4 regions of the Roseibium salinum genome follow, and region 1 is predicted to be linked to each of the others. Evidence: predicted binding sites of a transcription regulator. Region 1 holds the regulator's gene; each other region holds the start of a gene.
The links. Region 1 encodes LexA, which represses DNA repair genes until DNA is damaged. Its sites were predicted from a motif close to TGTTCNNNNTGTGTTCNG; they were not measured.
Positions count from the first base shown of each region.

Region 1 (7,882 bases):
ATCCTCATGGAACCCGGCATTCGGCCACGCCTCTGCCAACAGGCGTGACTGACGGATGAATTCCGGTCTTTCGGCCCCGCCAACCCACGCCACGACCGGACAAGGCCCGGCCGGCTTTTTCAATGCAGGGCTTTCGGCAACCGCGTCTTCTTCGCTCATCTTGAAGGTGTCGTTCATGCGGGTGTTCCGGAGCGGCCGCAGATCGTGCAAGCCGCTGATCGACACAACCTTTTCGATCCGATTCAGCACCTCCGGCATAAGGGGTGTATCCTCGCTCATCATCCGCGTGACCAGATGCCCGCCGGCGGAATGGCCCGTCAGCCGTATCGGCCCGCTGATACGTTCGGCCGCCCGCGAGATGCACCTGCCGATCTGACGGGTGATATCCGCTATGCGGACGTCTGGCGCCAGATCATAGGACGGCAGACACACCGACCAGTTCCGTCCAAGGCAGCCGGACGCGAAATGCGACCAGTAGGACTTGTCGAGATCGCAGCCAGTAGCCGCCATGCACGAACACCACGAGCCCCTTTGAAACGCCTTCGGGGTGAAAAATATCCATCCGCTGACGATCAGTGTCCCCGTAAACGATTCCAAGGTCCTTCTCGATCCATGTCTTGCGGAATGTCTCGGCCTCCTGCGTCCAGCGCGGCGGATAGTCCGCTGCCCCCGGAATGTGCGCGGCATTCGCGTAAGCATCGTCCCAATCGGTGATCTCTGCAGCGTTCATGTGAATATCCTTGCTCCTGCGGCAAACCAGTTTGACGTGCATCCTTGCACAATTTAGCGCGCAAGCGGAACGGTCTCCATGGCGGTGCCGCTTGTCAAATCAGCCGCGCCCGGCCTAACGTCGCCGCAAAACACATTCTCCCGTGAGGACCTTACCCAGATGATGGAGCGATGTTCCAATCGAGTGGCCAATCTGGCGCATTTCCTGACCAGGAACGCCGCCCGCTGGCCGGACCGCCCGGCGATCGTCTGGGAGAACCGGACCTGGACGTGGGCGGAACTTGACGCCCGGGTCTCCGCCATCGCCCGCGCGCTGCACGCGCAATACGGTGTTTCAAAGGGTGACACTGTGCTGGTCCAGGCGCAGAACTCCAACCAGATGACCGAGATCATGCTTGCTGCCTTCCGCCTGGCGGCCGTGTGGGTGCCCTGCAACTTCCGCCAGGCACCGGACGAAACCGCCTATGCCGCCGCAAAGGCGAACGCCAAGGTCTTCGTCTGCGATGCAGAATTCAAACCCCAGGCCGAGGCCGTAACAAATTCCCGGCCCGACATGGCAGGCGTCATCAGCGTTGGCGAAAGTTCCTTCGGCGCCTCCTATGAAGACCTCGTCTCCGGTAACCTCGGCGAACGGTTTCCCAACGCTCCCGTCGAGTACAACGATCCCTGCTGGCTGTTCTTCACCTCCGGCTCCACCGGCCGCCCGAAGGCCGTGGTGCTTACGCATGGCCAGATCGGGTTCGTTGCCGTCAACTACATGGCCGACCTGCTGCCCGGCACGAGCGAGGTGGATGCCTCCCTGGTGATCGCGCCGCTCTCCCATGGGGCGGGCCTGCAGCTGATCGCACAACTGTCCACGGGAGCCGCGCATATCCTGATGCCGCGCGGCGGTTTCAGTCCGGCGGCCGCCTTCGAGCTGATCGAGACGCACAAGGTCAGCAATATGTTTACGGTCCCCACGATCGTAAAGCGCCTGGTCGAGGATCCGGCCGTCGACCGCTTCGATCACTCCAGCCTGCGCCATGTGATTTATGCGGGCGCTCCGATGTACCGGGAAGACCAGAAACGGGCTCTGGAAAAGCTTGGACACGTGCTGGTCCAGTACTACGGGCTCGGCGAAGTCACCGGCAACATCACCGTGCTACGGCCCCAGGACCATTTTCTGGAGGATGGACCGCAGGCGCGCATCGGCACGTGCGGGGTAGAACGCACGGGGATCGAGGTCAGCATTCAGGACGAGGACGGCACCCTGCTCGGTCCGCATGAGACGGGGGAAGTCTGCGTGGCAGGTCCTGCGGTCTGCGCCGGGTATCTGGAGGACGACGCAGCCAACGCCAAATCGTTCCGCAATGGCTGGTTCCGCACCGGCGACATCGGCAACATGGACGAACAGCGCTTTCTCTACCTAACCGGCCGCGCCTCGGACATGTACATCTCCGGCGGCTCGAACGTTTACCCGAAGGAGGTGGAGGAAGTGCTGCTCTCCCATCCGGCCATCTCCGAAGTCGCGATCCTCGGCATACCCGATCCTCACTGGGGCGAAGTCGGGCTCGCCGTTTGCGTGACGACGTCGGGAGAAGCGGCTGACCCGGGAAGCCTTGCGGAATTCCTCACCGGCAAGGTCGCACGCTACAAACTGCCCGCGCGTTATCTGTTCATCGACAAGATGCCGACCAGCGCCTATGGCAAGATCACCAAGAAGCTGGTGCGTGAATACCTGAGTGATCAAGGCCTGCTATGAGACGCCCGGCCCCCAAAACGCTCGCCGACATCCGGCATCCCGGCCCCCGGGCCACTAACCGGCGGCCGCATGCGCTGTGCCGCGCCGAAGCGGTCTCCCTTGAGATTGCGGCACGCCAGCCGCTGCTCGAAGCACTTGGCGCTTGGGCCGACCGGACCGGCCACAGCTCTGCTGTCTTCACGCTTCACGGCCTTTCGCTGGGGCCGTTCGACTATGTCATGCCGGACCGGGCGATCGATGACCGCCATGCCGCCTGGTACAGCGACACGAAATCTTCTCCAGGCGCGGTCCTGGAAGAGGCTGTCGCCATCCTCGGCCGCAGGGACGGCGCCTGGTTTGCCCATATCCATGCCTATTGGCAAGGCAATAACACGTACCACCTGGGCCACCTGCTGCCGCATACGCTGTGCGTTCATCAAACCTCCCGTGTTCACGGCTACGGACTGCGAGGCGCGCGGTTCGAGGCGCAGCCGGATCCGGAAACCGAGTTTACCCTGTTCAGGATCATGGAAGACCGGAACACGGCCGACGAAGCACCGCCCAATGCACTGATCGCAACGCTCGCCCCCTTCGAGGATCTTCACCACGGGATCTCGGAGTTGTGCCGTGAATTGGGATCGACCGCGGTCGACGTTCACGGGCTGGGAAGCCTCGCAGGCGCCGAATTCGAGTCCTCGGGTGCCATGACCGGCCTCATCTCGGAAATCCTGCTACAGCCGGGTGCCGGGCGTAAAAATCGCCCCGCCCTCGATCTGCCGATACGCTGTGTCGATCTTGACGGAAATCTACACTCGGGCCGGGTTCTCGCCGGACACGCACCGACACTTGTGACATGCGAGCTGCTGCTGACAGCCGACGACGGTTGATTGCGGCCTTTCCGCGGGCATTTTGCAGAACAGCAAGAGAACATTTACCCTTGCGGAACACAATAGGAACAGGTACTGTGTTCTTGATTTGTACCAGCCCATCACGTGGTCAGGGGAAGCCTATATGTTGACGCGCAAGCAGTATGAACTGCTCATGTTCATTCACGAAAGACTGAAGGAAACGGGAGTGCCGCCGTCTTTCGATGAAATGAAGGATGCGCTGGATCTGCGCTCCAAGTCCGGTATTCACCGGCTGATTACGGCACTGGAAGAACGCGGCTTCATCCGGCGGCTGCCGAATCGCGCAAGGGCGATGGAAGTTGTCCGCCTGCCCGACTCGATTGCACCGGGCCTTGGCGCCCCGCGCCCCCGCGGCAGTTTCTCGCCGGAAGTTATCGAAGGTTCTCTGGGCAAACGCGAAGCTCCAAAACCGGCACCTCAGCCGGTGAGCGGCGGCATGGAAATTCCCGTTATGGGCCGCATTGCCGCCGGCGTCCCGATCGAAGCCATTCAGAACCACAGCCATTCCATCACTGTGCCTCAGGAACTGCTCGGCAGCGGCGAGCACTATGCCCTGGAAGTGCGCGGTGATTCCATGATTGAAGCCGGTATTCTGGACGGTGACACGATTCTGATCCGCCGCGCGGATACCGCCGATAGCGGCGACATCGTTGTAGCGTTGGTGGATGAAGAGGAAGCGACGCTGAAGCGCCTGCGCAAGAAGGGCGCGTCGATCGCGCTTGAGGCGGCGAACCCTGCCTATGAGACCCGGATCTTCGGCCCCGGCCGTGTTCGTGTGCAGGGCCGTCTGGTTGCCCTGTTCCGCCAGTATTGATCCGAGGGCTCGTTGAGCGCTACCGGCCGGACGTATCGAGCCGCTGCCGCAAGCTTGTCCTTGTAACGGTACCCGGCCGATGCCAGGGCCGCGGCGGATCGGGAAGTGCGTATATGACCTTGCTGATTGCCGGTTTTCCGGTCCTGCCTGGCAGCTTTCCGTCATCCGGGCTTGCTTGCGCCGCACCGCGCCCTGGCGGCGGCGTTTCATTGGTTTGGATCTCCCGCGACAGCCATATCGATACCGCCCCCTTCTTCTGACGCATATCCCCTTGCAGAATGACGCTGGCGCGGCAATCCGGCGGCACGATCAGGTCGGTCACGATAATATCGGCATAAAGACAATCCGCCGGCAGGGCCTGCGCCGTTCGCGGCAGACTGATTGCCAGAGGCAACGTCGCACCACCGGTATCCTCCCCGCTCCGGTCCGCATGGGCCAGGACCACGCAGCCGTCGCGATCGCATCGCCGTTGAGGCGATTTCATCGTACGCGATCCAATCGCGCCAGCCGGAACCCCTTCCCGCTGCATCCAGATCTCTCCCACGAATGACTGACGCCCGGATGAAAGCCGCAGCAGTCCGGACCCGTCCCTGGCGGCAACGCGGCTGCCCGTGGCTGCGATCTGAATATCGGGCGGCCGCATCACCACAATGGAAATGAGCGCTGCGCCAAGAGGCGCCAGCGCATAAAGGCGCCGCCAGCCGGGAAGCAGAAGACTTGCAAACAGCGCCGAGACAAGCAGAACCGCCGAAATTCCGCTCAAGGCGCCAACCGCTCCCGCACCGTCACTGAGAGCCGCCGTAAAGGCCGCGATCTTGAGCAGCAGTGAGAGGCCGAGAGCCATGAGGGTCAGCGGAAACGCGGATAGACCCAGCGGCATCAGAACCAGGGCCAGCACACCCATCGGCATGACGAGCAGCGAGAAAATCGGCATGCCGAGCAGATTGCCCAACACGCCGTAGGGCGCGATACGGCCAAAGTGGTGCGCGCCGATAATCCCGGTGGCAAGTCCGGCCACCAGCGCAGTGACGAAGAGGCCTGCAATCCACTTGGCGAGGAATTGAAGAAATCGGCGTCCGCGTCCCGCAGCCCGGCGGTCGTTGAAATGCCACGATCTGTCTCTTCCCCGCCATATCTCGTAAACCGCCACAAGACAGATGACGGCGGCGAACGACATTTGAAAACCGGGAAAGAACAACCGCTCCGGCGCAACCAGCAGAAGGAACAGGCCCGCAAGCGCAACGCTGCGCAGCGTCAGGCCGCGGCGACCGACAAATATGCCCAGAAACACGAGGGAGATCATCAGGAACGACCGCTGGGTCGCAACAGCAGCGCCGGAGATGAGCAGATACGCAACGGCGGCCGCGAGGGCAGCAACAGCGGCCCATTTGTGTATTGGCCAGCGCAGGGCCAGCGGGGGAAACAGCGCCAGGAACAGCAGTACCGCGCCGTAGGCACCGCCGGCGAAAAGCGCCATGTGGAGACCTGAAATGGCCAGAATATGCGCGAGCCCTGCCGCGCGCAGGTCTTCTTCCTGCGCCTCGCTGATGCCGCCGCGGTCGCCGACCAGCAAGGCGATGATGAGCGCCGTTTCAGGACTGTCCGGCAGAACGGACCTTATCCGGTTGGCAAGTCCGTCCCGCAGTGCCTGAACCTGCGCGGCCGCGCGCAAGGCCAGCGAGGCATCGCCCGCCTCGATCACCTCCGCGGGGCCATAACTGAATCCCGTCGCGCCGATCTTCGAATAGTAGGCCCGATAGGAAAAATCATATCCGCCGGGGCTCACCGGTCCCGGCGGCGGGAAGATCCTGGCCCTGACGCGGATCGCCTCGCCCGTTCCGGCTCCGTCATCCGCCGGCAGACGCAGCCGCACTCGTTCGGGAAACACGACCTCGGTTTGCGGCCGTTCGTTCACCGAGACGACTTCGAGCAGGACGCGCGCACCGCTGGTCCCCGCCTCGCGTTCCAGGACGCGGCCGGTCAGGGTGACGTTCATGGGTTCAGCCAGGCGTGGTGCATCGACATATGCCGTGCGCAAGGCCGCCACCGTCAACCCGCAGGCAAGCGCGAGCGCCAGGATGGCCGGTTTGCTCCATGCCTCCTGGCGACCAGTCCAGAAAACCAGAAGAGAAGCCAGGCCGACAAGGATCGTCAGCAGCGGCCAATGGGGTTCTTCCGGCAGAAGCGTGTAAACGGCAATCCCGACTGCAAAGGCGAATGCACACCAGAGCAGGCCCTGATTATCCCAGTACCTGTCATCGGGTGGCGCGGGATTGCGGAAGGTCAGTTTCGACCAGAAGACCCAGACCGGCCGATGGACGGAAGCCCCTTTGTCCGATGCGGAAGCCCTTTGGGGCGCGCCGGAGGGGACGCCGGCGAACGTCACCGCCGGCGTGCCGCCTTCCTCTTCGCGATCCCTGTCCTGCCCCTTCGCCAACCTGTCCCATCCCGTTTGACCTGAAGAAACGGACGAAGCCCCTATTTAGCCTTGCCAAAGGCTGTGCTAAGACCGCGCAACCACCACGGGCGCGGACTGTGCCCTATTCTTACAGAGACTTTCAAAAAATCACCATGGCACAAGAAATCGTCACGCGCTTCGCACCGTCCCCCACCGGCTTCCTCCACATTGGCGGCGCCCGCACAGCGCTGTTCAACTGGCTCTTTGCCAGGCATCACGGCGGCAAGATGCTGTTGCGCATCGAGGATACGGACCGGGCACGCTCGACCCAGGAAGCGATCGATGCCATTCTGGACGGTCTCGACTGGCTCGGGCTCGACTGGGACGGCGAACCCGTTTCGCAGTCTTCGCGTGTGGAGCGTCATAGACAAGCCGTGGAACAGATGATCGCGGCCGGGGCGGCGTACCGGTGCTACTGCTCTGCCGAAGAAGTTGAAGCCATGCGCGAGAAGGCACGCGCGGAAGGCAAACCGCCACGCTATGACGGCACCTGGCGCGACCGGGACCCGTCGGAAGCTCCGGAAGGCGTTGCGCCGGTCGTGCGCATCAAGGCTCCGCTGGAAGGCGAGACGGTCGTCGACGATCTGGTCCAGGGCCGGGTGGTGATCCCGAACAAGGACCTGGACGATTTCGTCCTCATGCGCTCCGACGGCGCTCCCACATACATGCTGGCCGTCGTCGTCGATGACCACGACATGAATGTCACCCACATCATCCGCGGCGTAGACCACCTGACCAATGCCGCCAGGCAGACACTGATCTTCCAGGCGCTTGGCTGGGATGTGCCGGCGATGGCCCATGTTCCCCTCATCCATGGTCCGGACGGAGCCAAGCTGTCCAAACGCCACGGCGCAACCGGTGCGGAAACCTACCGGCAAATGGGTTATCTGCCGCAGGCCCTGCGCAACTATCTGGCGCGCCTCGGCTGGAGTCACGGCGACGACGAAATCATGTCCCTGGAGGATATGATCAAGTGGTTCGGACTGGACGCCATCGGCCAGTCTCCTGCCCGGTTCGATTTCAAGAAGCTGGAAAATCTCAATGGCCACTACATGCGCAGCACCGACGACGCCGAGCTGCTGGAGCACTGGAAGGTGTATCTGGTTCACGCCGAAGACGGCGCGGACGTGCTGACCTGGTTGTCGACGGGAGACAACGAAAACACCGCTCTGACGGCCCTTCCCGGCCTCAAGGAACGGGCCAAAACACTGGTGGAACTGACTGAAAGCGCCTCATATCTCTGGCGCCAGCGG
Region 1 covers NZ_JAPEVI010000003.1:995,369-1,003,250, reverse strand. The annotation lists partial or broken gene ON753_RS09220 (alpha/beta hydrolase) at 1-730, opposite strand, end outside; gene ON753_RS09215 (acyl-CoA synthetase) at 890-2,470, shown strand; gene ON753_RS09210 (hypothetical protein) at 2,467-3,336, shown strand; gene lexA (transcriptional repressor LexA) at 3,461-4,171, shown strand; gene ON753_RS09200 (ComEC/Rec2 family competence protein) at 4,191-6,608, opposite strand; gene gltX (glutamate--tRNA ligase) at 6,743-7,882, shown strand, end outside.

Region 2 (7,882 bases), 2.5 Mb from region 1:
GTCGAGGACACCATCCCGGTGATCCGCCACGTCATGGAAAACGCCTGCGACCCGGCCCTGAAGCTGTCAGTGCCCCTGCAGGTCGATGCAAGGGCCGCGGACAACTGGGACGAGGCACATTAGGCGCAAGGGGATTGCAGCAGCCGGTCCGGACGAACACCCGTTCGACGTGCTCGGAGCGGGGCAGGCACATTTCGCGACTGCCGGTCCGGCAGGTCTTTCACACCACCCTGAGGTCCGGCTGGGTCTTTCCCGCCAGGGCCGAATGCTGGGCCGTGACGTTCTGGAGGAGTTCGTTGAGATGTTCTTCCAGGTAATCGACGATCGGCGACTGGGTTTTCGACTGGGTGTAGATGGCCAGTTCGGTGCCCGGCAGTTTCGGGAAGCCGTGCTGTTCCTTCAGGACCCTGAACCCGTCCAGGATGGCGCCTGACGGCAGGCAGCAGACGCCGGCGCCGGACATCACCGCAACCTGGGCGGCGGCGACGCTTGTCGTGGTGATGCGCTCGTACCAGTGCCGTCCCGCGCGCGCCAGGGCGCTGAAGGCCTGTTCGCGGAAAGGGCATGGCTCGGGGAACATGATCAGCGGCAGCGGATCGGTCAGCGGGCAGTCTTCGCTGGCGGCCCAGTGCAGGGGTTCTTCCACGATCGTGCTCGACTTCGCCCGGCCGGGTCCCGCCAGCGCGATGGCGAGGTTGATGTCGTTGTTGGCCAGCATGTCGTGGAGGGTGGCGCTGTCCGCCACCGTCATTTCCAGTTTGACGTTCGGGTGGATCTTGACGAAGTTGCAGAAAATCGACTGCAACTGGCCCGTCGCGTACCATTCCGGCAAACCTACATGCACCGTTCCCGTCAGTTCCGGTGCCGACAGGCGCAGCCGCGCTTCCTCGTGGGACCTGAGAATGTCGAGGGCATGCTGATAGAGGATACGTCCGGCAGGGGTGAGGTTCATGGTGCGCGCATTGCGTTCGATCAGCGGTTTGCCGACACGATCTTCCAGCCGTCTGAGCTGCGTGCTTACGCAAGGTTGCGTGCGGTTCAGCCTGGATCCGGCATGAGTTACGTTGCCTGCCTCTGCAACAGCAACGAAGGCCTCCAGCAACTCAATGTTAAAACGGCCGATAGTCATTCCCGAATGCCTCCGTCTTATCCGAAATCCGGGCGTTGCGGATCCCGGTCCCCCAACATCAGCCAAGCATAACGTTCTATTATGAGGTGCTGCAATTATAAATTTATATTAGGAAAATATATCCCGTAATCCGAGAGTCTCTTTCATCAAAGTGGGTACCCGATATGACACTCGCGCTTACAATCGGCCAACCGGACCATCTGGATGTAAATGAGAGACCCCTGTCCCTGCAGCGCCGGGTGCATAGGGCAATCGCTTCACATACCGAATTCAGTCTCGACCGCATCGTCACCCAGGACAACCGGGTGAAATACACCAATGCCGGACGGCCGAAGTCCTCGGCGGATCATCTCGACGAGGTGTTCCGCCTGATGCGGGAACTGAACGAGGCCGGTGTCGGATCGCACGCGCTCGGCCGCCTGTCGGAAACGGGCAGTTCGTTCCGCAGGGCCCTTGAGGACATCTGCGCGAAGGTTGCGGAGACGTTCAGCGGCAAGCCGCTGATCTATGTCGAGCTGGGTCCCGAGCCGGTCAAGACCGGCTTCATCGTGAAGACGCTGCTGGAGCTGGGGGTCGAGATTGACCGCTACATCGCCGTCGACATCAATCCGATGTCGAGCGCCCATATGCGCGCGGCTCTTGAGGAAATTCTGCCCGACACGCCGCTGGAATTCGTCACCACGTCTTTCGATGCCTTCCGACTGAGCGATGCGGTGGAAGACGACGGGCCGGCCGCGCTCATCACCATGCTCGGCTTTCAGGAAGGCAATGACGATCCGTTCGTCGTCAACCAGTGGCTCCGCGACATTGCCCGGCCCGGCGACTATCTCCTGTCGGAAAGCCAGCTTTACGCGGACCGGCACATCGAAAACATCCCGGCTTTTTACGCGCACCCCGCCATGCAGCGCTTTTCGCGCATCGCCTTTGAACAGGCGGTGGACCGCAGTGCACCGTCGGTCAACCGGTTCTTTCTCCTGCCCGTGACCTTCCACGACGGTCAGACGGCGCAGGTCGCCATCCTTGGCGAAGAATTTTCGAGTACAATCAAGGGAAGAAACTTGCACGTTTCCAACTTCTGCCTGAAACTGAACCTCGATCAGTATCGCCACTACAGGCGGCACGGCGGACATTTCGAGATTACCGGCGAGACCCTGACTGATGACGAGACACTTCACTTCCAGCTCTCCCGCCGGATCTGACAGCACCGTGAAGGCCCGTAGTCTAACCGCTGCGGGCCTTGCCATTGTGGCCGCCACATACGGCCTCGCACGCTATTGCTTCGGCCTTTTCCTGCCCGAAATCCGTCAGGAATTCGGCCTGTCACCGGAAACGGTCGGGCTGATCGCCGGTTCGTCCTATCTGGGCTACCTGGCCGCGACCTTTGCCGGCTCATGGCTGTCCACCGTCGTCGGGCCGCGGTTGCCGATCCTCCTGGGCGGCCTGGCGGCGGCCTCGGGCATGGCGATCATCGCCGTTTCCCCGGATCCGCTGATCCTGGCCGTCGGCGTCTTCGTGGCCGGCACCAGTCCTGGCCTCGCCTATCCGCCCTTTTCCGATGTCATCGTCCGCCATACGGAGCCCCGCCGGCAGAACTCGATCTATGCCTGGATCAATTCGGGCACAGGTTTCGGCGTGGCTCTTGCCGGTCCGCTCGCCCTTTACGCGGGCGAAGACTGGCGTCTTGCCTGGATGATCTTTGCCGCCCTCGCGCTGGTCATCACGGTCTGGAACATGTTCACCCTGCCCAACCGCCACATCCGCTCCGGCAAGACCGCGGCGGCGGTGTCGATCCGGTTCCTGCTGCACAAAACCGCCAGGCCGCTGTTCATTGCCGCCCTGCTGTTCGGGGTGGTGACGGCGGTCTACTGGACCTATGCTGTCGAACTGTTATGGGCCCTGACGGGAAATCCGCGCGATTCCATCCTGTTCTGGATCGTGCTCGGCATGTCCGGCGTCACCGGCTGCTTTGCCGGCGGACTGGTCGACCGGTGGGGCTTGCGCAGAACCTACCGGACGCTGGCGATCGCGGTCGGGGCCGCCGTGGCCGCCCTGCCGCTGCTGATCGGCACCAAACTCGGCATCTACCTCTCGGCCGCAAGCTTCGGCACGGGCTTCATCGTGATGACCGCCCTGTTCGGCATGTGGAGCATGCGGATCTTCCGCGAGACACCGTCGATCGGCTTCGGCTTCACCTTCTTCCTGATTTCGCTGGGGCAGGGCATCGGGCCGGTCATCAGCGGCTTTCTGATTCCCGTCGTCGGGCTTTCCGCGCTGTTCGTGGCTGCCGGGCTGTTGTGCTGCGGGCTTGCCGTGTTCAGGTCCGCAGACTGAGGGACGTCCATAACAGTCCATTATGAACGCTCGACGGCGCATAACCGATATTTTGTGGCAAGTCCCGGAAATTGCGAGCATCCTTCAAGCACGCATTGATTGATATTACAAAAACGACCGGAACCATGATCCTGACCGACATAGAAGAAAACAACATTCAGCTCGACGTCGAGCTGTGCCGTGCCATGTTCGAAAAAGATCCGGACAAGATGATCGAGCTGGTTTCGGAATGGCTGGAAGCAAACCGGCTGATGACCAGCGAGCGGTTCTGTGTTCCCGAGTACCTGGACGAGATCCTCTCCCGCGCCCGCGGCTATTCCGGCGGCCGGACCTGGCACACGCTGGCGTCCTGATCATCGGCCCGTGCGGCTGGCGGCGCCCCGGCATGCGGGGTTCGGAACAGCCCGGACAAGCCAGGGACCTTTGCCTAACCTGAAAGGCGTTGCAGCGCGTGCGCGTTCCGCCTTTGTTCTTGCATCCCTTGGCGAGATATGGTTGGTTGATCCTCATCTGAAAGTTGAGGCTGGGGCATGGTCAGCAAGATAACGACGGTTGCCTTTCAGGGCATTGAGGCCGTGCCGGTGGACGTGCAGGTGCATGTCGGACCGGGCGCCGTTGCCTTCAACGTGGTCGGCCTGCCCGACAAGGCCGTCGGGGAAAGCCGGGAGCGCGTGCGCGCCGCCCTCTCCGCCTCCGGCCTGGCGCTTCCGGCAAAACGCGTCACCGTCAACCTCGCGCCTGCCGACCTGCCCAAGGAAGGCTCCCATTACGATCTGCCGATCGCGCTCGGCGTGATGACGGCAATCGGCGCGATTCCCGCGGAATTCCTGCAAGGCTATGTGGTGCTTGGCGAGCTCGGGCTCGACGGCACGCTGGCTCCGGTCGCCGGTGTGCTGCCCGCCGCCATGGGCGCCAATGCCCTCGCCAAGGGCCTGATCTGCCCAGAGGCAAGCGGCGGAGAGGCCGCCTGGGCCGATGCCGACATGGATATTCTCGCGCCCCGCTCGCTCATCCAGCTTGCCAATCATTTCAAGGGCACGCAGGTGCTCTCCCGTCCGGCCGCCAAACTTCAGGCGCGCCCGGGCGCCCTGCCGGACCTTGCCGAGGTCAAGGGCCAGGAAAGCGCGAGACGGGCGCTGGAAATCGCCGCGGCCGGCGGCCACAACCTCCTGATGACCGGTCCTCCCGGATCGGGAAAATCCATGTTGGCGAGCCGGTTGCCGTCGATCCTGCCGCCGCTCACCCCGCGCGAGCTTCTGGAAGTCTCCATGATCGCGTCCCTTGCGGGGGAACTGGCCGAAGGCAAGCTCACCGACCGCCGCCCCTTTCGCGCGCCGCACCACTCCGCCTCCATGGCGGCGCTTGTCGGCGGCGGCATCCGCGCCAGGCCGGGCGAGGTCTCGCTTGCCCATAACGGCGTGCTCTTCCTGGACGAATTGCCGGAATTCAACCCGCAGGTGCTCGACAGCCTGCGCCAGCCGCTGGAATCGGGCGAGGCCGTGATCGCCCGCGCCAACCACCGGGTCACCTATCCCGCCCGCATCCAGCTGGTGGCGGCCATGAACCCGTGCCGCTGCGGCCATGCGGGCGAGCCCGGCCACCAGTGCCGCCGGGGCGAGCGCTGCGTGAGCGACTATCAATCCCGCGTTTCGGGACCGTTCCTCGACCGGATCGATGTCAGGATCGACGTTCCCGCGGTCACCGCCGCGGACCTGATCGGCCCGGCGGCAGCCGAGCCCTCCGCCGCCGTGGCGGGCCGGGTCCTGGAAGCAAGAAAGATCCAGCAACAGCGTTTCCTCGAGCTTGGCCTCACCTGCCGCACCAACGCCCAGGCCCCGGCTTCCATCGTCGAGACCATGACCAGGCCGGACGCCAAGGGACTGGACTTCCTGCGCAACGCGGCCGAAACGCTGCAACTGAGCGCGCGCGGTTACCACCGGGTCATGAAACTGGCGCGCACCCTGGCCGATCTCGACGGCCAGGACATGGTCAGCCGCATCCATCTGGCGGAAGCCCTCAGCTACCGCGGCCAGGACATGTCCCGGCAGGCGGCATGATCTTTTGGTATGCTGGCGTTCGACCAGTCGTTGTGGGAATTGCATCGCCCTATCGCGCCGTAGCGGTGGACCTGTATGCCGCGGCTGCCGAGGATTTCCAACTCGTGGACGATGACACTGGCCACCGCACGACTGTCAGTATGCACGCCCGGCGCGGGACGCCGGGCGTGTGAAAAGGTGCGGGTGAAACGAACCGTCGTCGGCCGGGCGAGGCGGACGACGGTTGGTCAGGATCAGGCGGCGGTGACTTCGTTCAGGAATTCATCGACAACCTGGCGCATCCGTTCGGCAGTCGCCGCAACATCCCGCGTGGCAACGAGCATCTGCTCTGCGGAGTTCTGGCTTTCGACCGCGGAGCTGCTGACGCCGGTAATGTTGGCCGACACTTCGCTGGCGCCCGTGGCCGCTTGCTGAACGTTTTCCGAAATTTCCGACGTCGCCGCGCTCTGTTCTTCGACGGATGCGGCGATCGCTTCCGTGGCGCCCAGGATTTCCTGCATGGTCCCGGTAATGATGCCGATCGCCTGCACGGCGCTTTCCGTTTCCGCCTGTATGCCGGCGATCTGCGCGGAAATGCTGTCAGTGGCCTTGGAGGTCTGCGTGGCCAGTTCCTTGACTTCGGCCGCGACAACCGCAAAGCCCTTCCCGGCTTCCCCGGCCCGGGCCGCCTCGATGGTGGCGTTGAGCGCGAGCAGGTTGGTCTGTTCGGCGATATCCTGGATGAGCGAGATCACTTCGCCGATCTTCACCGCCGACTCGGCGAGGCCGCCGATCTTCACATTGGTCTCGCTGGTGGCGCTGTTCGCCCTTTCCACGGTCTCCTTGGTCTGGCTGATCTGCCGGGCGATTTCGTTGATCGAGGAATTCATCTCCTCCGAGGCGCTGGCAACGGATTGGACATTGGCGGAGGCCTGTTCGGAAGCCGCAGACACGTTGTTTGCCTGGGAAGAGGTTTCGTTTGCAAGATCCAGCAGCGATTCCGCAGTCGCCTTCATCTGGCCGGTGTTCGACGCGACCACTTCCAGCACCTCCCTGACGGCACCGCGGAAGGATGTGATCAACTCCTCGATCCGCTTCTGGCGCACGACCTGCGCCTGCAGTTCCGCTTCCCTTTCCGTTCTCAGGCGGAAGCGCTCGATGGCATTGTCCTTGAACACCTGCACCGCGCCGGCCATCTCTCCAAGCTCGTCGCTTCGATCAGGCGAGGGGATCTCGATCGCGTCCAGGACCTCTTGGTTGCCTTCGGCAAGCTCGGTCATTGCCGCCGTCATCTTCTGGATGGGTTTCGCCGCCATCTTTCCGACCAGCATGCCGAGACCGGCAACGCTTACCACGGCAAAGGCGATCACGATCATCATCACCCGGCCGACCTTGTCGACCATTGCATAGGCTTCGCTGGTGGGGATGCGCACCAGGACGGACCAGGCGAGCCCGGGATAGCCGTAGGCCCCGTCCGTATGCGCATAGCCCGCCGCCTGTTCGATTTGCTTGCGCGCATGAATGGAGTCCATGCCGCCCGTCTCGCCTGAGACGGCCATTTGCGCGGCTTCCACCTTGTCGGCCAGGTTGAACTCGCCGATAACTGCAGGGTCGCGGTGGTACTCCGTCCATCCCTGGCCGAGAGGATCGTAATCGACGATGATCCGGCCGTCGGGATCAAGCACGGTGATCTCCGTGCCCGCTTTACCGTCGTTGGCGAGCCCGGTGTAGAAGCTTTGCACGATCTCCTCCACCAGACCGAAATCCGCGAAGTTCACCCAGACGCCAACGGGATTTCCGTCCGCTCCGAAGATCGGCGCAGAAAACGGGATCACGTAGCCATCGTCCTTGTAGAGGGCTCCCACGATGTCGATTCGGGATGGCTGCTCGACGGCTGTTCCGGTCAGGCCGTTGCCGCCCTTGAGGAATTTTCCGTCGCGCGCGCTGGTGAACCAGCTTTCCGCAGCGAAATTCCTGCCGAGTAGCGAGGCGGTGTCGAGCGGCTTGCCGTCAGCGGTGACGGTATTGGCGGCGACGATGTTGCCATCGAGGTCGAACACAAGCATCAATCGGTATATGCCGTAGCCGGTCGTATAACCGTTCATCGAACGGATCAGCGGATTGTCGGCCGCGCTGCTGCCCCAGTTTGCCGTGTCCTTGACGGAGGTATTAAGGGCAAAGGCCTGAACGTCGCCATAGCGCTCGAACAGGTTGCGGTCGATCACGTCACCGATTGAAACGGCAAGCTGTTCAACCGGATCCCTGAAGGCACTGCGGAATTCCCCCTCTTCGAGTTTGTAGAAGAGGAAGACGGTGGCAGCTGGGGCCAAGCTGAACACCAGGAGCATCGCCACGAGCTTGTGGGCGATCCGGAGTTTCATTCGGT
Region 2 covers NZ_JAPEVI010000003.1:3,468,498-3,476,379, reverse strand. The annotation lists gene polA (DNA polymerase I) at 1-123, shown strand, start outside; gene ON753_RS20625 (LysR family transcriptional regulator) at 221-1,129, opposite strand; gene ON753_RS20620 (hypothetical protein) at 1,294-2,328, shown strand; gene ON753_RS20615 (MFS transporter) at 2,336-3,460, shown strand; gene ON753_RS20610 (hypothetical protein) at 3,586-3,813, shown strand; gene ON753_RS20605 (YifB family Mg chelatase-like AAA ATPase) at 3,991-5,517, shown strand; gene ON753_RS20600 (methyl-accepting chemotaxis protein) at 5,751-7,877, opposite strand.
Region 2: the regulator LexA is predicted to act here: its motif matches at 3,917-3,934, upstream of ON753_RS20605 (YifB family Mg chelatase-like AAA ATPase).

Region 3 (7,882 bases), 500 kb from region 1:
ATATCCATCTGCTGCACCTGGGAGCGGACGACCTCGTTGAAGTTGGACGCCTGGCCGAGGGTGCGGGTGATCACCAGCACCTTGTCCGGGGAGAGATCTGAGATCTGCTCCAGGAGCGCGTTGATCGGCGCATCGGTTTCGGTCTCCGGCTGGATGCCGATGTCCCGGAGCGTCGAGAGGGCGCGGTCGAGATATTGAAGCGGTGTGAGGCTTCCGGTGGCTGCCGGTGCATTTTCCGGGCTTGCTGGTGCTGCCGCGTCTGTCATTTCGGGACTCCTTCAACGACGGCGGCACACTTGCAGATCCATTCCGCAAGTCGTCTGCCGCACCGTCCTGTTAACGCCACTACCCGCAAATTTAGGGCAGGCGGATGCCGCATTGTCAACGGCTTAGGGTATGGCCCCATAAAATTGAACGCACTGGCGTCAAAACGGCCAGGAGCGGGGAGGAAAAGTCCGCAGGTCGATGCTTGTGCATCGGCCAAGGACTTTGACGCTGCTGCTCGCAGCCGTTTTGGTGTCCTTTGGATCTCTCTGGAGCGGACCGTCTCCTGCGTTGCGAAGACTTGAAAACCGGCCGGGTTTCCTGCGCCTTCGCGCCTTGGATACGGTCCGCTCCAGAGAGACCAGTGCATTCAATTTTATAGGGCCATACCCTAGACTGTAACTGATTGCAGTGCACGTAAACGGTGAAATCCGTCAAGGCAATCCATAGACGGTTAATGCGACAGATGTGTAAGCGAGATCGGGCGTTTCGCGTGAATTGCGGGTTGGCAGGCAGTTAGACCAGCTCCGCGGCAATGCGGGCGGCCAGCCGGGCATTGTTGCGCACCAGCGCGATGTTGGTCTCCAGACTGCGGCCGCCGGTCAGATCGAGAATGGCGCCCAGAACGAAGGGCGTGACGTCCTTGCCCCTGACGTTTTCCGCTTCCGCCTTGCGGATCGCGGCGTCGATATGGCCGGTCATTTCATCCCGCGGGATCTCGTGCTCCCGCGGCACCGGATTGGCGATCAGGACGCCGCCATGGCCGGGAAAGCGTTCGCGCATTTTCAGGAGGGCGCCGATGTCCTGCGCGGAATTCAGCGTATAGGGGGCCTTCAGGCCGCTGGAGCGGGACCAGAAGGCGGGCAGGTCCTCCGTGCCATAGGCGATGACCGGCACGCCCTTGGTCTCCAGAACTTCCAGCGTTTTCGGGATGTCGAGCAGGGCCTTGGCACCTGCGGAGACGACGCAGACCGGCGTGCGGGCGAGTTCATCGAGGTCGGCGGAAATGTCGAAGCTCGTCTCCGCGCCCCTGTGGACGCCGCCGATGCCGCCGGTTGCAAAGACCTTCAGCCCCGCCGCATGGGCGGCCATCATGGTGGCGGCGACCGTGGTTGCGCCATAGCGTGCGGTGGCGAGCGCGAAGGTAAGGTCCGCCCGCGAGCATTTCATCACGTCTTCGGCCTGCGCCAGCCGGTCGAGATCGGCATCGGCGAGGCCGATCATGATCCGGCCGTCCATCAGCGCGATCGTCGCCGGAACGGCGCCTTCGGCCCGGATATCGTCTTCCACCTGCCGGGCGGTCTCCACATTGCGCGGAAACGGCATGCCGTGGGTGATGATGGTCGATTCCAGGGCGACGACCGGCCTGCCGCCGGCAAGGGCTTGGCGGACTTCGTCGCTATAGACAATCAGATCCTGGAAGGAGGCGGATGGGGGCATGGGGGATGTGGTCATTGGCGCCAGGCTTTTCTGTTCAGGCACAGCATGTCGTGCCGCTGTTATAGGTGCAAGGCGGGGCGGCGCCAAGACGGGAGTTTGTCCGAATGGTCAAAATGTCTGCAGGGCATCCCAGGAAAGATCATCCGCCAGCGCACCGGTCGCCCGCAAGGTGAGCGCCGCGGCCGAGAGGCCGAACGGCACGGCCTCGCGAAGGGAAAATCCTCTGGCAAGAGCTGCCAGCATGCCGGCGGTCAGTGCGTCTCCCGCGCCGGTCACGTCGACGATGGGAACCTGCCGCGTGGAAAAACGGCTGAGGCTGCCGGCTTCCCAGACGAGGACGTCGGCGGCGCCGCTGGTTAGGACAAGGCTGCGCACTCCCGTCCGGGCGAGGGCGTTCGCCAGGTCCTCCGCGCCGGTTTCCTGCGCAAGGCCCGTGAGGGCGGCGGCCTCTCCCCGGTTGAGAAGCAGGCAGTCGAGCCTGGGCAGAACCGGTTGCAGGCGGGGCGCCTTTGCATCGGACACGGCATTTGCGACGATCCGCCCTCCGGTGATCCGGCCGGTGATATGTGCCAGCATCGGCGCCGGCAGGTTCGCATCCAGGAACCAGATCGTCTCCGGCGCCGATGCGGCGATGAGATCGTCGAGGACCGGATCGAAAAGGTCGCACGGGGCTTCGCTGAGGACACGGTCGTCGACGCAGGCGGCGGCGAGCGTTCCGTCCGGATCATGGAGGGCGAGATACTGCCCGGTTGTATGGCCGGGGCGCGGCACATGAGCCAGTTTCACCCCTTCCAGGGTCAGCCGCCGCGTGAGTTCGCGCGCCGCTGCGTCGTCTCCGACGGTGCCGACAAGATGCGCCTCGACGCCGAGCCGGGCGAGGGCCCGGGCGACGTTGGCCGCAACCCCGCCCGGCCGGGAGACGAAGGCCGCCGGAGTCGAGGTTTCCGGGCGAATGGTCTCGCCGGCATGGGCGATCGTGTCGAGATGGATCGCACCGATACAGATCACTGAACTGGGTGAGGAGGAGCGCACGGGAGGCGGACATCCTTGGCTGGACCGGCTGGCCGGGTGATGATGACTGTCAGTATGCGGGCTAGCAGATCCGGGTGAGGGCGGCAACCGTCTGCACGGCGGGAGAGTGATTCTCTACCATGACGACATGACGCACTTTTCCGCAATTTTCTAACGTTGCGTTAGTTGAGGTTGTATGTTTTGAGAACATACTGGAAACAAAAAGCGAATTCTATTTTAATACCAATCGGTTTTGGCGTATTGCCAAATGAGAACAAAATGTGTACAAACGCTTCCATTGAAACGGCGCGTCCATCGTGGAATAAGGAGCGTAAGGAATGTCGCAAAGTACACTTCGTCTCGTAGAAAGCAGCCAGATGGATAAGACAAAAGCGCTTGATGCAGCGCTCAGCCAGATCGAACGGGCCTTTGGCAAGGGCTCTGTCATGCGGATGGGGCAGGGGCAGGTGGTCGAAGTTGCCGCCATCTCGACAGGGTCGCTGGGTCTGGATATCGCGCTTGGCATCGGCGGCCTGCCCCGCGGCCGCGTCGTGGAGATCTACGGTCCGGAATCCTCGGGCAAGACCACCCTTGCCCTTCACACGGTGGCTGAAGCGCAGAAGGCCGGCGGCATTTGCGCCTTCATCGACGCGGAACACGCGCTTGATCCGATTTACGCCCGCAAGCTGGGCGTCGACATCGATAATCTTCTGATTTCGCAGCCGGATGCGGGCGAGCAGGCGCTGGAAATCGCCGACACGCTGGTTCGCTCGGGCGCGATCGACGTGCTGGTCGTCGATTCCGTCGCGGCCCTGACGCCGCGCGCCGAGTTGGAAGGCGAGATGGGCGACAGCCTGCCGGGCATGCAGGCAAGGCTGATGAGCCAGGCCCTGCGCAAATTGACCGCCTCCATTTCCAAGTCGAAATGCATGGTGATCTTCATCAACCAGATCCGCATGAAGATCGGTGTGATGTTCGGCTCGCCCGAAACCACGACGGGTGGTAACGCGCTGAAATTCTATGCCTCCGTCCGCCTCGACATCCGCCGCATTGGGTCCATCAAGGACAAGGATGAAGTGGTCGGCAACCAGACCCGCGTGAAGGTGGTGAAGAACAAGCTGGCGCCTCCCTTCCGTCAGGTCGAGTTCGACATCATCTACGGCGAAGGCGTTTCCAAGATGGGCGAACTGGTCGATCTTGGGGTCAAGGGCAATATCGTTGAAAAATCCGGTGCCTGGTTCTCCTATAACAGCCAGCGCCTTGGCCAGGGCCGCGAGAATGCGAAACAGTTTCTGCGGGAAAATCCGGAAATTGCCGCCGAGATCGAAGCGGCGGTCCGACAGAATGCCGGCCTGATTGCCGAAGCGATCATCGATCCGGATGCCGCGCCGGAAGAAGCCGAGGATTGATCGCAATCCGGTCTGTGGACCGGCCATCTGCTGCAAAGCACCCTGCGCTTTTGCGAGCGCAGGGTGCTTTGGCGTTGAGAGCTTAGCGGCCGGATTCTGCCCCCGAGGCGCCGGGACCCTGTTCTGCAGCGTTCTTCTCCCGTCCTTGCGGTCACAATCGCCGTGAAACGCTTGCCGCGGCTCGCGGATCCGCCGCATTCCGTAGCGTGCGGACCCATAAATGAGGATGAAATGGTTTGAGGCGGATTGCGCGTCCTCAAGAAGCGGAAGCGCAGGAAATGTGGTTCATTTTCAAGCCTTTCGCGACGTAGAGGAGGCCCAATCCGGTCAAATCCGAAGGACATGAGAAATGGCTTCACCCCGCTTCGTCAGCGCGCTTGACCGGGCGCACAGCCCGCTCTACGCACCCTTCCTAACGGTGTTTCGCCATTTCTCATGCCATTTCGTCCTCATTTATGGGCTCGCACCCTGGCGGTGATCCCGTGCAAGCGCTGGACAGGGTCTGAGCTCAAAGTTAAAAGGCTGTTCCGGCGCGGCTTCCAGGACAGGCCCGCAGCCTCCGATGAATTTGCAACAGGCCCGGTCTGACGCCGGGCACGGACCGATGCGAGACCCGAATGACCGGCGTAAATGAAATCCGCTCAACCTTTCTGGACTATTTCAAGAAGAACGATCACGAAGTGGTCGAGTCCGGACCGCTGGTACCGCGCAACGACCCGACCCTGATGTTCGCGAACGCGGGCATGAACCAGTTCAAGAACGTCTTTACCGGCCTGGAAAAGCGTCCCTATTCGCGTGCGGCGACCGCCCAGAAGGTGGTTCGCGCCGGCGGCAAGCACAACGACCTGGACAATGTCGGCTACACCGCCCGCCACCACACGTTCTTCGAAATGCTCGGCAATTTCTCGTTCGGCGACTATTTCAAGGACCGGGCGATCGAGTTTGCCTGGGACCTGATCACCAAGGTCTACGGCCTGCCCGCGGACAGGCTGCTGGTGACCGTCTATGCCGAAGACACGGATGCAGCGGTCTACTGGAAGAAGATTGCCGGCCTGAGCGATGACCGCATCATCCGCATTCCCACGTCTGACAATTTCTGGTCCATGGGCGATACCGGCCCTTGCGGCCCCTGTTCGGAGATTTTCTACGACCACGGGGAGCACATCTGGGGCGGCCCTCCGGGATCGGCCGAAGAAGATGGCGACCGGTTCGTGGAAATCTGGAACCTGGTGTTCATGCAGTATGAGCAGACCGGGGAAGGGCGTATCGACCTGCCGCGTCCCTCGATCGACACCGGCATGGGACTGGAGCGCCTGGCGACGGTCCTGCAGGGCGTCCACAACAACTATGACATCGACCTGTTCAAGGCGCTGATTTCGGCTTCCGAACATGAAACGGGTGTCGATGCCGAAGGCGATGCGCTCGGCAGCCACCGGGTGATCGCCGACCACCTGCGGTCCACCAGTTTCCTGATCGCCGACGGGGTTCTGCCCTCCAACGAGGGTCGGGGCTACGTTCTGCGCCGCATCATGCGCCGTGCGATGCGCCACGCCCATCTGCTGGGCGCCGCGGAGCCGCTGATGCACAGGCTGGTGCCGACGCTGGTGCGCGAAATGGGCCGTGCCTATCCGGAGCTGCAGCGCGCGGAAGACCTTGTCAGGGACACCCTGAAACTGGAAGAGATCCGCTTCCGCAAGACCCTGGAGCGCGGCCTTGGACTGCTCGACAGCGCGACGGCGGACCTTTCCGCGGGCGGGCAGTTGGACGGCGAGACTGCGTTCAAGCTCTATGACACCTACGGCTTTCCGCTCGACCTGACGCAGGACGCCCTGCGCGCCCGCGACATCTCCGTCGATACGGCCGGGTTCAATGCGGCCATGCAACGGCAGAAGGCGGAAGCCCGCGCGGCGTGGTCCGGCTCGGGCAGCGCGGCCACGGAAGCGGTCTGGTTCGCATTGAAAGAAAAGCACGGCGCCACCGACTTTCTCGGCTATGAGACGGAGACCGCCGAGGGCGTCGTTGCCGCCATCGCTGCCGAGGACAAGGAAGTCGCGAAGCTGTCTGCCGGCGAGAGCGGCTATGTGGTTCTGAACCAGACGCCGTTCTATGGCGAGAGCGGCGGCCAGGTCGGCGATACGGGCGAGATGCTGGGCACGGACCTCAGGGTCAGGGTTACCAACACGCAGAAAAAGGCCGAGGGCCTCTTCGTTCACAGCGTGGTCGTGGAAGAGGGAGAACTGGTGCCCGGACTGGCTCTCGAACTGAAGGTGGACCGTGCCCGCCGCACGGCTATCAGGGCCAACCACTCGGCGACGCACCTGGTGCATGAAGCCCTGCGGGAAGTGCTCGGATCCCATGTGGTTCAGAAGGGCTCTCTGGTGTCGCCGGAGCGGCTTCGCTTCGACTTTGCCCATCCCAAGCCGCTGGCGGAAGAGGAACTGGAAACCGTCGAATCCTACGCCAACGAAATCGTGCTGCAGAATGCGCCGGTCGAAACCCGCCTGATGGCGGTGGACGAGGCCATCGAAGCCGGCGCCATGGCGCTCTTCGGCGAGAAATACGGCGATGAGGTCCGTGTGGTCTCCATGGGCACCGCGCTTCATGGCGACAAGGCAGACAAGACCTATTCGCTGGAACTGTGCGGTGGTACGCATGTGAGGCGCACAGGCGACATCGGTCTGGTGACGCTCGTTTCCGAAGGCGCGGTCGCCGCGGGCGTGCGCCGTATCGAGGCGCTGACCGGATCTGAAGCCCGCGCCTACCTGGAGAGCCAGGACAGGCGCATGCGCGAGATTGCCGGCATCCTGAAGACCGGCGCGGAAGAGGCGCCGGCGCGGGTGGCCCAGCTTGTCGAGGAGCGTAGGAAGCTGGAAAGGGAACTGGCCGATGCCCGCAAGAAGCTTGCCATGGGCGGTGGCGGCGAGGGCGGCGCACCGGTGAAGGAAGCCGGCGTCTTCAAGCTGATGGCCCGCAAGGTGGATGGCATCAACCCGAAGGACCTGAAAGGCATGGCCGATGAAGCCAAGGTCCAACTCGGCTCCGGTGTCGTGGTGCTGATCAGCGTGGCGGAAGACGGCAAGGCCGCAATCGTGACCGCGATCACCCAGGACCTGACGGACAAGGTCAGTGCCGTGGACCTGGTGCGGATCGGGTCGGAAGCCCTCGGCGGGCGCGGCGGCGGCGGACGCCCCGACATGGCCCAGGCCGGCGGTCCGGACGGCTCGAAAGCCGATGCGGCGATCGCAGCCATCGAAGCGCATCTGGCCGGACTGTAACACGCCTGAACCGTATTGTGATGTGCGGGGGAGGATTTGCCTCCCCCGTCGCTCATGCTGGGGAGGCTTTCGGTCTCGGGCGCCCTCCACAAGGCCCTGCCTCCTCAACGCGCGTCGCTGCGGCCTGTCGCAGCTCGCCCCGGGTACGGCTTTGTCCTTATTCCTTCTTCCGCTATTCATGAAACACTAAGAGACAACCATCAATCGCGGAGCGTGATGTGCGGAGCGGGGACGTCAAGCAGGTGCTTTATGAGGTGCTGGAAGACACGGGCGGGCGGCGGGTCGCCGCACGTCTTCTGCGCCAGTTCCTGATCTTCCTGATCATCAGCAACATTGCGCTGGCCGTGGTCGAGACGGTTCCCGAGGTTCACGCGTTCCTGGGTGACCACCTCAAACTGGTGCAGCTTGGCTGCGGGGCGATCTTTCTTGCCGAGTATATCCTGCGGCTCTACGTGGCGGATCTGCATCCGCCCCTGCGGCGCT
Region 3 covers NZ_JAPEVI010000003.1:492,711-500,592, forward strand. The annotation lists gene ON753_RS06735 (cell surface protein) at 1-266, opposite strand, end outside; gene ON753_RS06740 (pseudouridine-5'-phosphate glycosidase) at 781-1,719, opposite strand; gene ON753_RS06745 (PfkB family carbohydrate kinase) at 1,813-2,736, opposite strand; gene recA (recombinase RecA) at 3,054-4,124, shown strand; gene alaS (alanine--tRNA ligase) at 4,742-7,399, shown strand; gene ON753_RS06760 (cyclic nucleotide-gated ion channel) at 7,618-7,882, shown strand, end outside.
Region 3: the regulator LexA is predicted to act here: its motif matches at 2,919-2,936, upstream of recA (recombinase RecA).

Region 4 (7,882 bases), 260 kb from region 1:
GCTGCCGCCACCAGAGCCACCGCCGAAGCTGCCGCCCTGTGGTTCGTTGCCATAGTCTGGAGGACTGCTCTGCTGGCCACCGCCCTCGCCCCGGCCATCCAGCATGGTCAAGGTCGAGTTGAAGCCCTGCAGAACGACCTCCGTCGAATAACGCTCCTGGCCGGATTGGTCCTGCCACTTGCGGGTCTGCAACTGGCCTTCGATGTAGACCTTGGCGCCCTTGCGCAGGTAATTTTCACAGACCTTGCAAAGCCCTTCGTTGAAGATCACCACCCGGTGCCATTCGGTCTTTTCACGGCGTTCGCCGGTGTTGCGGTCCCGCCAGCTCTCGGACGTTGCGATCCGCAGATTGGCGATCGGACGACCGTCCTGCGTCCGGCGAATTTCCGGATCGGCTCCCAAGTTGCCGACCAAAATGACTTTATTGACGCTGCCCGCCATTCTGCACTCCTGTTTGTTCTCTTAACGGTTCGTCCGGCATTTCCCGTGCTTCTGCGGCACGTGGCGGGCCAGTCAATCCGCATTGCAAGCGTTGCTGCAAGAAAGCAGAAGCCTAACGGCCCGCCAACGGCTCCGCCTGCTTTTTCGCCTTCAGGCACCGATTTTCCACAGCGCAGGAGCTTGGCCCCTGGCGATTTCGAAAACCGCGGTTCGATTTTCGGCGCCGACGGTCCCGGTCACAGTTGTATCGCCATGCAGTTTACCCCACATATGGCCTGCCCTGCCAAATGCTATTGCCCGGATTATTCGCGGTGGCCGGAGCCGGCGTCCGTCAGCAGTTCAATTCTCCTGACATCAACTGGCAAGATGTACTTGTTTTGTTCTTACCATTTCTGTAAAAGCAATTCAATCAGACATCGCATCCGATAGCATCCCGGCATAGTGGCAAATGCATCACTGGAAGCGAAGCTCCAAACTGCTATATCGGGGGTATGCCGAACCGGCCTGCGGCGGCGGCTGATATATCCAACACCATGCACCCGGCGCGCATTTCCACCCGTGCATGAGCTCAGGAAGAGTGAGAATGACGACATCCAAGGTCTCTCAGACGGACGCCTGGAAAAAGGATCCGACAAAGATGATCAGTATCCGCGGCGCCCGGGAACATAACCTGAAAGGCGTGGATATCGATCTGCCGCGGGACAAGCTGATCGTGATGACCGGCCTGTCGGGATCGGGAAAATCTTCGCTCGCCTTCGATACGATTTATGCGGAGGGCCAGCGCCGCTACGTGGAAAGCCTGTCCGCCTATGCGCGCCAGTTCCTGGAGATGATGCAGAAGCCGGATGTCGACCAGATCGACGGTCTTTCGCCGGCCATTTCCATCGAACAGAAAACCACCTCGCGCAATCCACGCTCCACGGTGGGCACCGTCACCGAGATCTACGACTATATGCGCCTCCTGTTCGCGCGGGTCGGAATTCCCTATTCGCCGGCAACAGGCCTGCCGATCGAAAGCCAGACGATCAGCCAGATGGTGGACAGGGTGCTGGAGCTGGAAGAAGGTGCGCGCCTATATCTTCTGGCGCCTATGGTGCGCGGCCGGAAAGGCGAGTACCGCAAGGAACTGGCGGAGCTGATGAAGAAGGGCTTCCAGCGCGTCAAGATCGACGGCACCTTTCACGAAATCGCCGACGCCCCTGCCCTCGACAAGAAGTTCAAGCATGACATCGATGTTGTCGTGGACCGGATTGTCGTGCGCGATGATATCGCGGGCCGGCTGGCCGATTCCCTCGAAACCGCGCTTAAGCTGGCCGACGGGATCGCAGTTGCCGAGTTTGCCGATCAGACCGATGAGAACGGCGATCCGAAGCGGATGATCTTTTCCGAGAAATTTGCCTGTCCGGTTTCCGGGTTCACGATTTCGGAAATCGAACCCCGGCTGTTCTCGTTCAACAATCCCTTCGGTGCCTGCCCGACCTGTGACGGCCTGGGAACCACGCTCGCGTTCGAGGAGGATCTCGTCGTGCCGGATCACTCCCTGTCCCTTCGCGAAGGCGCCGTGCTGCCGTGGGCGAAGACCGGGTCGACCTCGCCCTATTACACGCAAACCCTGGAAGCACTCAGCAACCATTTCCGGATTTCCATGGCAACGCCGTGGAAGGATCTGCCAGAGGACGTGCAGGATGCCATTCTCCACGGGACCGGCAACACGAAAATCGAGTTCATCTATGACGACGGCGTCAGGAGCTACCGTACCGAAAAGACATTCGAGGGGGTGATCGGCAATGTCGAGCGGCGGTGGCGGGAAACCGAATCCAGCTGGGTGCGCGAGGAACTGTCGCGCTTCCAGTCCGACCACGCCTGCCCGGCCTGCAACGGCTTCCGCCTGAAACCGGAGGCGCTCGCCGTCAAGATCGCCGGCATGCATATCGGTGAGATCACCCAATATTCCATCCGGCAGGCAAGCGACTGGTTCGAGCAGCTTCCCGAGGCGCTGAATACGAAGCAGACCGAGATTGCCGGGCGCATCCTGAAGGAAATCCGGGAAAGGCTGAAGTTTCTCAATGATGTCGGCCTGGAATATCTGACGCTGTCGCGTGCATCGGGAACACTTTCGGGCGGCGAAAGCCAGCGTATTCGCCTGGCCTCGCAGATCGGATCCGGCCTCACCGGCGTGCTCTATGTCCTGGACGAGCCTTCGATCGGCCTGCACCAGCGCGACAACGCCCGTCTTCTTGAAACGCTGAAACATCTTCGCGATCTCGGCAACACGGTCATCGTCGTCGAGCATGACGAGGATGCGGTCATGACGGCGGACTATGTGGTGGATGTCGGACCGGGCGCCGGGATTCATGGCGGCGAGATCATCGCCAAGGGCACACCGGCGGAAATCATGGCCAGCCCGAATTCCCTGACGGGACAGTATCTTTCGGGCGCCAAGATGATTTGCCGGACCGAAGGTCCGCGCAAGATCAACAAGAAGCGTCAGATCTCCGTGCGCGGCGCGCGCGGCAACAATCTGAAGGATATCGATGTGGACGTGCCGCTTGGCACTTTCACTTGCGTCACCGGCGTCTCTGGCGGCGGCAAGTCAACGTTCCTGATCGACACGCTCTACAAGGCTGCCGCGCGCCGTCTCAACGGATCGCGCGACAATCCCGCGCCACACGACCGTATCGAAGGCCTGGAAGTTCTCGACAAGGTGATCGATATCGACCAGTCGCCGATCGGCCGGACGCCGCGTTCGAACCCGGCGACCTATACCGGCGCCTTCACGCCGATCCGGGAATGGTTCGCCGGCATGCCGGAAGCGAAGGCCCGCGGGTATCAGCCCGGGCGCTTCTCCTTCAACGTGAAGGGCGGACGCTGCGAGGCCTGCCAGGGCGACGGGGTCATCAAGATCGAGATGCACTTCCTGCCGGATGTCTATGTCACCTGCGACGTCTGCAAGGGCAAACGCTACAACCGGGAAACGCTGGAAGTGGAGTTCAAGGGCAAGTCCATTGCCGATGTGCTCGACATGACGGTTGAAGAAGCCGCGGAATTCTTTTCAGCCGTGCCGGCCGTTCGCGACAAGATGGACACGCTTGCGCGCGTCGGTCTTGGCTATATCAAGGTCGGCCAGCAGGCAACCACGCTTTCCGGTGGCGAGGCACAGCGTGTGAAGCTTGCCAAGGAGCTTTCCAAGCGCTCGACCGGACGCACGCTGTACATTCTCGACGAGCCGACGACCGGACTGCATTTCCACGATGTTGCCAAGTTGCTCGACGTGCTGCACGAGCTGGCCGACCAGGGCAACACGGTTCTGGTGATCGAACACAATCTGGAAGTCATCAAGACGGCGGACTGGATCATCGATCTCGGACCGGAGGGCGGCGACGGCGGCGGCATGGTCGTGGCGACAGGCCGGCCGGAGGACGTTGCCGACGTGAAGGAGAGCTACACCGGCCAGTTTCTCCAGGAACTCCTGCAGCGGCGGCCTCAACGCGCCTCCCATGCGGCCGAATAGACTCACCTGATCAGACCGCCACTCCAGTGTGCGCTGCACACTGGAGTTTATTTTGCTGATTCCTCATACATTTTCCGAATCACTCGAGCTGAGGTGCGACATTTTTTGCTGCAATGCACCAAACGCATATCAGGCATGCAGAGATAGCTCTTCTTTTAATTCGGTTGGCGAAATATATCTGGGTTCAACAACAGAGCGGAGCGGTGAGCGCTTCTCGTAATAAGGAACAGTAAAATGTTTGACACAGTACGCCAAAAGTACAGCAGCTGGGTGAGCTACCGGCGTGCGGTTGACGAATTGTCCCGCCTGTCCACCCGCGAACTGTCCGACCTCGGCATCTGCCGCAGCGACATCCGGTTTGTCGCCCGCCGTTCCGTAAACGGCTAACAGAATTCAGAGATCGCGTCCCGAGGCATCCTCCTCCCAGCCGACGGACGTGTGACACGCAGGGCATCCTCCTCCCAGCCCTGTCACGTCGAAACGACGCCCGCCAGTACCTCCTCCCACTGGCGGGCGTTCGTTTGTCCGGCGTACGCCATTCCCGAAAATAAAACCCCAAGCGCCGTACGAACATCCCAAGGCAATCGGCCTTCCTGCTGCTTTTGAGCAGTGGCGTGTCCGCCCCCTCGCAACCGTCTGAGATGCTCGAAGGCACGCTGTTGGGGTACCGCTTCGCGGATCAGTCCCGTTGTCAGCGAAAATGGTGCATGTGCGAAGAGGCGCCATCAACGTGCGCGACAGACCGCGCGCATCTGCATGGCTAATGCAGCCTTAACTCATTCTATGACCTGCATTTCATGCATACCAGCTTCGCGAAATTGCCCCTACCGTGCACTGCACAAAACCTCTATCTACAGATCGTAAGAGATGAACGGGCCAGACGCCGATCCGCGGTGCCTTGGCCACAAGATAGCGAAAGGCCTCAACCATGATCGACACAGTAGTTCGCAAATTCAACAACTGGAAACGCTTCCGTCAGACCTATGACGAACTGTCCGGCCTGACGAACCGTGAACTGGACGACCTGGGCATTGCCCGTGCAGACATTGCACGCTACGCCCGTATGTCCGCAAAATAACAGGTTTCGCAGCCTGAAGGCCTCCTCCTCCCATCCTTCGGGTTGCGATCTCTGCGCAAAAGCGCAGAACCTCAAAAACGCTTGCCGGTACCTCCTCCCACCGGCAGGCGTTTTTCTTTTGTGTAATCGTAAGCTGGGCTTCCTCCCGTCCAGGCGGCCTCCTGACCCGGGCGCGCGAACGGCACCGATCCGGGAAAACATTGCGATGTCGCCTGATCGGATGTAATCAGGGGCAAACGCAGTATCCGGTCAGGTCTTGCGGCGCGCACGCCGCTTGAGACGCCGGACAGCTTCCAAGGACGCAAAATGACCCCCATCCATGTAATCGGCGGCGGCCTGGCAGGGTCCGAAGCCGCATGGCAAATCGCACAGGCCGGTCTGGACGTTGTGTTGCACGAAATGCGCCCCGTGCGTAAGACCGATGCCCACCAGAGCGATGGCCTGGCTGAACTCGTGTGCTCCAACTCGTTCCGGTCCGACGATTCCGAACAGAACGCGGTCGGCCTCATCCATTACGAATTGCGCCAGCTTGGCTCTTTGATCATGTCCAGCGCGGATGCCAACCAGGTGCCCGCGGGCAGTGCCCTGGCAGTAGACCGCGAAGGGTTTTCCCAGGCTGTCACACGTGCATTGGAAAACCATCCCCGGATCCGCATTGAACGCGAGGAAATCGCCGGCTTCCCTCCGGCGGACTGGGAAAAGGTCATTATCGCAACCGGGCCTCTGACGTCTCCTTCACTTTCGAACTCCATTCTGGAAAAGAGCGGAGAGGATGCCCTCGCCTTTTTCGACGCGATCGCTCCGATCGTGCATTTCGAGTCGATCGATCTCTCCAAGGCGTGGTTCCAGTCACGCTATGACAAGGTCGGCCCAGGAGGCACAGGCAAGGACTATCTCAATTGCCCCATGGACAGGGAGCAATATGAGGCATTCATCGATGCTTTGCTTGGTGGGGAGACAGCGGACTTCAAGGAATGGGAAGCCGACACGCCCTATTTCGACGGTTGCCTGCCCATAGAAGTGATGGCGGCGCGTGGAAGGGAAACCTTGCGCCATGGTCCCATGAAGCCGATGGGCCTGACCAACGCTCACAATCCTGACGTCAAAGCCTATGCGGTGGTTCAGCTTCGCCAGGACAATGCGCTCGGAACGCTCTACAACATGGTCGGTTTTCAGACGAAACTGAAATACGGCGCGCAGGCGGACATCTTTCGTATGATTCCGGGCCTGGAAAACGCCCAGTTCGCGCGGCTTGGCGGCCTGCACCGCAATACGTTCCTGAACTCTCCCAAGGTCCTCGATGACACTTTGCGGCTCAAGGCGGATCCGCGCCTGCGCTTTGCCGGTCAGATCACCGGCTGTGAGGGCTATGTGGAGTCGGCCAGTGTCGGCTGCATGGCCGGACTTTTCGCCGTGATGGAAGCCCGCGGACAGGAGATTGTCTCGCCTCCCCAGACTACCGCGATCGGCGCTCTTCTGGGTCACATTACCGGCGGGCATATCACCCGGGAAGACGGTGCGGGCAAGCCCGGCTCCTTCCAGCCGATGAACGTCAATTTCGGCCTGTTTCCGCCCGTCGAAGCACCGAACAAGGACGAGAACGGCAAGCGGCTGAAGGGAAAGGACAAGGCCAGGGCGAAGAAACTCGCAATGACCAACCGGGCCAAGGACGATTTTTCAAAGTGGCTGTCAGGTCAGGGACTTCAGAAGGCCGCTGCCGAATAACGGGCCACCAGCCGGCGGCTGGGCAGCATTCGCCACTGCTGGTCCTTTTCAGAGCCTGTCAAAAACCCTGCCGGATGCCCGCCACAGGATCCATTGGCGGCGCAGCTGCGAGATTTCCGCCGTCTGCTGCAGTGGGTCGAAATCGGGGGCTTCCAGCTTTTCCAGGAATGGCCGCACCAGCACCAGGGGCAGAAAAGCCGGCTGGCAGTTGTGCGGCACGTCCGTGGCTGCCTTCTTGACACGGGTTAGGTGATGGCGGACGTGTCCGCACATTTCGGCCAGGGCGGCTTTCAGTTCCGGCGTCGTTAGGCCCCGGAACACGGTTTCCGGATCGAGATTGTGGCGGCCCTGGATATCCGCGGGCACATATATCTGCTGCCGGGAAGCATGCCATGGCAGGGCTCGCATCAGCCCTGTCAGAGAATAAGCGACACCGGCGTGGCCCGCGGCAGTCGCTGTGTCAGCTTCCTTGCCATCGTTGAGCACGAGGCACACGAGCTGAAAGAGGCTGGAGGCCGTTTCACCGGCATAGCCCTCCAGATCGTTGAGGCTCGGCATCGGGTCGTTGTAGAGATCGAAGACCCTGGCGTCGATCATCGAAACCAGGCCTTGCCTTGGCAGCCTGTAGGTCTCGATGGTTTGCAGAAGCGCGTTGGCAACCGGATTGGCCGCTGCGGCGCCATGCTCGGTGCCCTCCAGGAGGTCCCGCCACCATTGCAGGCGCACTTCCCCCGGAAGAGGTTCGGACACGAGCTCCCGGATACGGGCAATTTCCGCACTGAACGCATAGAGTGCCATTACTCCCGGCCGGAGGCTCTCCGGCAACAGAAGCGCGCTCAGATAGCGGTCCCTGTCGAACTGGCGCACCACATCGGCGGCATGGTCAAAGTCGGTGGTCATAAGCGCCCATATGGCCCGCGTCAGGCTCTTAGTCTACAGCCAGCAATGCCGCAGCAACCGCCCTGTTCTCCGAAAGAAGAACATTGAACGTGCGCACTGCCGCTCCCGTGGCCATCGGATCCGCCAGGATTCCGGCCTCGCGAAATCTTTCTTTCAGTTCCGCCGGTATCGGCCGCAGGTCCGTGCCGGTGCCGATGAGCAGCACCTCGATGTCCGCCTGTTCCTCG
Region 4 covers NZ_JAPEVI010000003.1:1,257,447-1,265,328, forward strand. The annotation lists gene ON753_RS10365 (single-stranded DNA-binding protein) at 1-441, opposite strand, end outside; gene uvrA (excinuclease ABC subunit UvrA) at 1,025-3,952, shown strand; gene ON753_RS10375 (DUF1127 domain-containing protein) at 4,187-4,339, shown strand; gene ON753_RS10380 (DUF1127 domain-containing protein) at 4,881-5,030, shown strand; gene trmFO (methylenetetrahydrofolate--tRNA-(uracil(54)-C(5))-methyltransferase (FADH(2)-oxidizing) TrmFO) at 5,337-6,755, shown strand; gene ON753_RS10390 (phytoene/squalene synthase family protein) at 6,804-7,655, opposite strand; gene ON753_RS10395 (Mth938-like domain-containing protein) at 7,684-7,882, opposite strand, start outside.
Region 4: the regulator LexA is predicted to act here: its motif matches at 809-826, upstream of uvrA (excinuclease ABC subunit UvrA).